3 regions of the Paenibacillus sp. FSL R5-0766 genome follow, and region 3 is predicted to be linked to each of the others. Evidence: a T-box and tRNA genes for the amino acid it is inferred to sense, from the RefSeq annotation. Region 3 holds a T-box; the other regions hold tRNA genes.
The links. A T-box is a leader RNA that pairs with one kind of tRNA and senses whether it is charged. The one in region 3 lies ahead of ileS (isoleucine--tRNA ligase), so its partner is inferred to be a tRNA-Ile.
Positions count from the first base shown of each region.

Region 1 (2,198 bases), 2.4 Mb from region 3:
AGTATGTGGTTTAATTCGAAGCAACGCGAAGAACCTTACCAGGTCTTGACATCCCTCTGATCGATGCAGAGATGTATCTTTCCTTCGGGACAGAGGAGACAGGTGGTGCATGGTTGTCGTCAGCTCGTGTCGTGAGATGTTGGGTTAAGTCCCGCAACGAGCGCAACCCTTATATTTAGTTGCCAGCACTTCGGGTGGGCACTCTAGATAGACTGCCGGTGACAAACCGGAGGAAGGTGGGGATGACGTCAAATCATCATGCCCCTTATGACCTGGGCTACACACGTACTACAATGGCCGGTACAACGGGCTGCGAAATCGCGAGATGGAGCCAATCCCAACAAAGCCGGTCTCAGTTCGGATTGCAGGCTGCAACTCGCCTGCATGAAGTCGGAATTGCTAGTAATCGCGGATCAGCATGCCGCGGTGAATACGTTCCCGGGTCTTGTACACACCGCCCGTCACACCACGAGAGTTTATAACACCCGAAGTCGGTGGGGTAACCGCAAGGAGCCAGCCGCCGAAGGTGGGATAGATGATTGGGGTGAAGTCGTAACAAGGTAGCCGTATCGGAAGGTGCGGCTGGATCACCTCCTTTCTATGGAGAATCGTTTCCCGAGTGGAAACATTCAAATACGCAGCTCAGCTGCAAAATCTAGCCAGGTCGGCTAGTTACTCACTCGTTGCTCAGTTTTGAGAGTTCAAACTCTCAAACGTTTGGTGGCGATAGCGAAGGGGTTCCACACGTTCCCATCCCGAACACGACCGTTAAGCCCTTCAGCGTCAATGGTACTTGGACCGCAGGGTCCTGGGAGAGTAGAACGCCGCCAAGCGTAACCCATTTTGGGTTCAAATAGTATATGTAATGTGGGCCCTTAGCTCAGTTGGTTAGAGCGCACCTCTGATAAGGGTGAGGCCGGTGGTTCGAGTCCACCAGGGCCCACCATCTATACCTTTAAACTTTATATGGGGCCATAGCTCAGCTGGGAGAGCGCCTGCCTTGCAAGCAGGAGGTCAGCGGTTCGATCCCGCTTGGCTCCACCAAAAATGTTTTACAAGTTTGTTCTTTGAAAACTAGATATCGAAACGAAACAAACGCGAATTAGAACATTCCTTTAAGCTAAACTTGTGCAAACAAGTCAAGTGTATAAAGGTAGTTAAATTGCTTTTGTGATGGTATCGGGTGAGAGCGACTTTTGGCTTTGCGCAAGCAAAACAAGGGAAGCGAGCGACCGAAACCGGAACAAAATGGTTAAGCTACTAAGAGCACACGGAGGATGCCTAGGCGCTAGGAGCCGATGAAGGACGTGGCGAACAACGAAACTGCCTCGGGGAGCTGTAAGCAAGCTTTGATCCGGGGGTGTCCGAATGGGGAAACCCAGCTGGGGTAATTTCCAGTTACTCACAACTGAATACATAGGTTGTGTAGAGGCATACCAGGGGAACTGAAACATCTAAGTACCCTGAGGAAGAGAAAACAATAGTGATTCCGTCAGTAGCGGCGAGCGAACGCGGAGAAGCCCAAACCAAAGAGCTTGCTCTTTGGGGTTGTGGGACGTCTCACATGGAGTTACAAAGGAACCGGTTAAGCGAAGAGGTCTGGAAAGGCCCGCCAAAGAAGGTAAAAGCCCTGTAGTTGAAAGTCTGTTCCCTCCGAGACGGATCCCGAGTAGTGCGGGGCACGTGAAACCCCGTATGAATCCGGCAGGACCATCTGCCAAGGCTAAATACTTCCTAGCGACCGATAGTGAAGCAGTACCGTGAGGGAAAGGTGAAAAGCACCCCGGAAGGGGAGTGAAATAGAACCTGAAACCGTGTGCTTACAAAAAGTCAGAGCCCGTTTTAGGGGTGATGGCGTGCCTTTTGTAGAATGAACCGGCGAGTTACGTTCCCGTGCAAGGTTAAGGTGAAGAGCCGGAGCCGCAGCGAAAGCGAGTCTGAATAGGGCGACATAGTACGTGGACGTAGACCCGAAACCGGGTGATCTACCCCTGTCCAGGGTGAAGGTGCGGTAACACGCACTGGAGGCCCGAACCCACGCATGTTGAAAAATGCGGGGATGAGGTGGGGGTAGCGGAGAAATTCCAATCGAACTCGGAGATAGCTGGTTCTCCCCGAAATAGCTTTAGGGCTAGCCTCGGAAAACAGAGTCGTGGAGGTAGAGCACTGATTGGGTGCGGGGCCCGCAAGGGTTACCA
Region 1 is NZ_CP150227.1:141,756-143,953, forward strand. Features, by position in the region: rRNA gene MKY66_RS00670 (16S ribosomal RNA) at 1-598, shown strand, start outside; rRNA gene rrf (5S ribosomal RNA) at 717-833, shown strand; tRNA gene MKY66_RS00680 (tRNA-Ile) at 870-946, shown strand; tRNA gene MKY66_RS00685 (tRNA-Ala) at 969-1,044, shown strand; rRNA gene MKY66_RS00690 (23S ribosomal RNA) at 1,251-2,198, shown strand, end outside.
Region 1: it encodes a tRNA-Ile, which carries the amino acid that the T-box ahead of ileS (isoleucine--tRNA ligase) is inferred to sense. The anticodon was not compared.

Region 2 (2,198 bases), 1.3 Mb from region 3:
TTTTTGTAAGCACACGGTTTCAGGTTCTATTTCACTCCCCTTCCGGGGTGCTTTTCACCTTTCCCTCACGGTACTGCTTCACTATCGGTCGCTAGGAAGTATTTAGCCTTGGCAGATGGTCCTGCCGGATTCATACGGGGTTTCACGTGCCCCGCACTACTCGGGATCCGTCTCGGAGGGAACCAACTTTCAACTACAGGGCTTTTACCTTCTTTGGCGGGCCTTTCCAGACCTCTTCGCTTAACCGGTTCCTTTGTAACTCCATGTGAGACGTCCCACAACCCCAAAGAGCAAGCTCTTTGGTTTGGGCTTCTCCGCGTTCGCTCGCCGCTACTGACGGAATCACTATTGTTTTCTCTTCCTCAGGGTACTTAGATGTTTCAGTTCCCCTGGTATGCCTCTACACAACCTATGTATTCAGTTGTGAGTAACTGGAAATTACCCCAGCTGGGTTTCCCCATTCGGACACCCCCGGATCAAAGCTTGCTTACAGCTCCCCGAGGCAGTTTCGTTGTTCGCCACGTCCTTCATCGGCTCCTAGCGCCTAGGCATCCTCCGTGTGCTCTTAGTAGCTTAACCATTTTGTTCCGGTTTCGGTCGCTCGCTTCCCTTGTTTTGCTTGCGCAAAGCCAAAAGTCGCTCTCACCCGATACCATCACAAAAGCAATTTAACTACCTTTATACACTTGACTTGTTTGCACAAGTTCAGCTAAAAAGGAATGTTCTAATTCGCGTTTGTTTCGTTTCGATATCTAGTTTTCAAAGAACAAACTTGTAAATCATTTTGGTGGAGCCAAGCGGGATCGAACCGCTGACCTCCTGCTTGCAAGGCAGGCGCTCTCCCAGCTGAGCTATGGCCCCATATGAAATGAAAAGGTGTAGATGGTGGGCCCTGGTGGACTCGAACCACCGGCCTCACCCTTATCAGAGGTGCGCTCTAACCAACTGAGCTAAGGGCCCACATTATATATACTATTTGAACCCAAAATGGGTTACGCTTGGCGGCGTTCTACTCTCCCAGGACCCTGCGGTCCAAGTACCATTGACGCTGAAGGGCTTAACGGTCGTGTTCGGGATGGGAACGTGTGGAACCCCTTCGCTATCGCCACCAAACGTTTGAGAGTTTGAGCTCTCAAAACTGAGCAACGAGTGAGTAACTAGCCGACCTGGCTAGGTTTTGCAGCTAAGCTGCGTATTTGAATGTTTCCGTTGCAGGAAACGATTCTCCATAGAAAGGAGGTGATCCAGCCGCACCTTCCGATACGGCTACCTTGTTACGACTTCACCCCAATCATCTATCCCACCTTCGGCGGCTGGCTCCTTGCGGTTACCCCACCGACTTCGGGTGTTATAAACTCTCGTGGTGTGACGGGCGGTGTGTACAAGACCCGGGAACGTATTCACCGCGGCATGCTGATCCGCGATTACTAGCAATTCCGACTTCATGCAGGCGAGTTGCAGCCTGCAATCCGAACTGAGACCGGCTTTGTTGGGATTGGCTCCATCTCGCGATTTCGCAGCCCGTTGTACCGGCCATTGTAGTACGTGTGTAGCCCAGGTCATAAGGGGCATGATGATTTGACGTCATCCCCACCTTCCTCCGGTTTGTCACCGGCAGTCTATCTAGAGTGCCCACCCGAAGTGCTGGCAACTAAATATAAGGGTTGCGCTCGTTGCGGGACTTAACCCAACATCTCACGACACGAGCTGACGACAACCATGCACCACCTGTCTCCTCTGTCCCGAAGGAAAGGTACATCTCTGTACCGGTCAGAGGGATGTCAAGACCTGGTAAGGTTCTTCGCGTTGCTTCGAATTAAACCACATACTCCACTGCTTGTGCGGGTCCCCGTCAATTCCTTTGAGTTTCAGTCTTGCGACCGTACTCCCCAGGCGGAGTGCTTAATGTGTTAACTTCGGCACCAAGGGTATCGAAACCCCTAACACCTAGCACTCATCGTTTACGGCGTGGACTACCAGGGTATCTAATCCTGTTTGCTCCCCACGCTTTCGCGCCTCAGCGTCAGTTACAGCCCAGAGAGTCGCCTTCGCCACTGGTGTTCCTCCACATATCTACGCATTTCACCGCTACACGTGGAATTCCACTCTCCTCTTCTGCACTCAAGTCACCCAGTTTCCAGTGCGATCCGGGGTTGAGCCCCGGGATTAAACACCAGACTTAAATGACCGCCTGCGCG
Region 2 is NZ_CP150227.1:6,112,152-6,114,349, forward strand. Features, by position in the region: rRNA gene MKY66_RS26420 (23S ribosomal RNA) at 1-579, opposite strand, end outside; tRNA gene MKY66_RS26425 (tRNA-Ala) at 786-861, opposite strand; tRNA gene MKY66_RS26430 (tRNA-Ile) at 884-960, opposite strand; rRNA gene rrf (5S ribosomal RNA) at 997-1,113, opposite strand; rRNA gene MKY66_RS26440 (16S ribosomal RNA) at 1,233-2,198, opposite strand, start outside.
Region 2: it encodes a tRNA-Ile, which carries the amino acid that the T-box ahead of ileS (isoleucine--tRNA ligase) is inferred to sense. The anticodon was not compared.

Region 3 (2,198 bases):
GCTTGAACTGTTGACTCAGGATGGTTGGGAAGTGCTGGAGAGCCGGGAGCAGGAAGTGCGTGACCGTGAGCGGGAGATGAAAGAAATTTATTAGTCTGTCGCCTGGTTGACTTTTGTCTGCAAAGAGGCTATAACTATATTCATAATGAATAGTGATTCCATGACGGGTTCAGTACGTTATGATCTCATCCCTCAGAGAGTTGGTGGTTGGTGCAAACCAATGGATGAGTTATAGCCGAATATCTCCCCGGAGAAGTGACGCTGAAGCGGTGATTATGATTGCCGTGTGTAAGCCGAACCGTAAGCCGTACGTTATAACGGCACCCTGCAGTAGTTTAGCGGGGCATAAGCGCTGTTGATGACAGAGCATACCCAGGCTTGCCTGGATGTGGTTTGTGATGAACAGAATTAGGGTGGTAACGCGAGTATAGCCTCGTCCCTTTCCAGGGACGGGGCTTTTTTGTGTCCAAAAAAGGCGAACGTCCCTGAGGCCCGAAGGGACCTCAGGGAGAGTGCCACCCGCCGGGAAAGCGAAGCACCCGGCAACACCCGCCTCGCGGTAAGGCCATGCGGCGTTCACGCAGGGAACAGCCGCAAAATGGCCGCCACTACGCACATAAACCCTCGCCCATAAGCGCCACTGTTCCACCAACGACAACCCATCCCGGGTGTCCAGAGGGCGAGCACCTATGGGGTCCCCCTTGGCAAGGGGGATTTAGGGGGATTGAAACGCTTTTTGTGGACGGTCCACAATCCAACCAAAGAAAGGGAAGATAATCATCATGCAACGAGTTGACGTCAAAGAGAAGGCACGTGCCAGAGAATTACGCGTGTTAGATAAATGGAAAACGGAGAACACATTCAAAAGAACCATCGAAAACCGGGAGGGTAAGCCAAACTTCGTATTTTATGAAGGGCCGCCTACAGCGAACGGTAAACCGCATATCGGTCACGTACTGGGACGCGTAATCAAGGATTTTGTTGGACGGTATAACACGATGAAGGGTTACCGTGTCGTTCGTAAAGCAGGTTGGGATACACATGGTCTGCCTGTAGAGCTGGGTGTACAGAAGAAGCTTGGTATCTCCCACAAGTGGGAAATCGAAGATTACGGCGTGGAAAAATTCATTAACGAATGTAAAGCGAGCGTATTCGAGTACGAGCAACAATGGCGTGATTTGACAGAAGGTATCGGATACTGGACGGATATGGATAACCCATATATCACCCTTGATAACAACTACATCGAGAGTGTATGGAACATCCTGGCGACAATCCATGAGAAAGGTCTGTTGTATCGTGGTCACCGTGTGAGCCCGTATTGTCCATCATGTCAGACAACACTGAGTTCCCATGAAGTTGCACAAGGGTACAAAGACGTCAAAGATCTGAGTGCTACAGCGAAATTCAAACTGAATGACAGCGGAGAATTTGTACTGGCTTGGACGACAACACCTTGGACACTGCCTTCACACGTTGCACTTGCCGTGAATCCGGATATGGACTACTCCCGTGTTCGTCAAGGTGATGAAGTGTACATCATGGCAACCAATCTGGTTGAAAAAGTGATGAAAGATACCAAGGGTGAGTATGAGATCATCGGTGCACTGAAAGGTGCCGACCTGGTTGGCAAAACGTATGATCCTCCGTTCAACTACGTACAGGCTGAGAAAGCTAACATCATTCTGGGTGCAGGCTTTGTAACGGATGCAAGTGGTACGGGTATCGTACACATGGCTCCTGCCCATGGTGAAGATGACTACCGTGTATGCCGTGAGAATGGGATCAGCTTTGTGAACATGGTGGACCTGGAAGGTAAATTTGTCGCTGAAGTGACTGACTTTGCCGGACGTTTCGTGAAGGATTGTGATATTGATATCGTGCGATATCTGTCTGAGCATGGACGTTTGTTCAGCAAAGAAAAATATGAGCACAGCTATCCGTTCTGCTGGCGTTGTGATACACCGCTTCTGTACTATGCAATGGACAGCTGGTTTATCCAAACAACAGCCATCAAGGACCAATTGATTGCCAACAACAGTGAAGTGGATTGGTACCCAGGTCACGTTCGTGAAGGTCGCTTCGGGAAATTCCTTGAGGATCTGGTGGATTGGAATATCAGCCGTGATCGCTATTGGGGAACTCCGCTGAACATCTGGGTGTGCGAGGAGACGGGCGAACAATTTGCTCCACACAGT
Region 3 is NZ_CP150227.1:4,771,254-4,773,451, reverse strand. Features, by position in the region: gene MKY66_RS20700 (DivIVA domain-containing protein) at 1-94, shown strand, start outside; T-box leader at 152-444, shown strand; gene ileS (isoleucine--tRNA ligase) at 783-2,198, shown strand, end outside.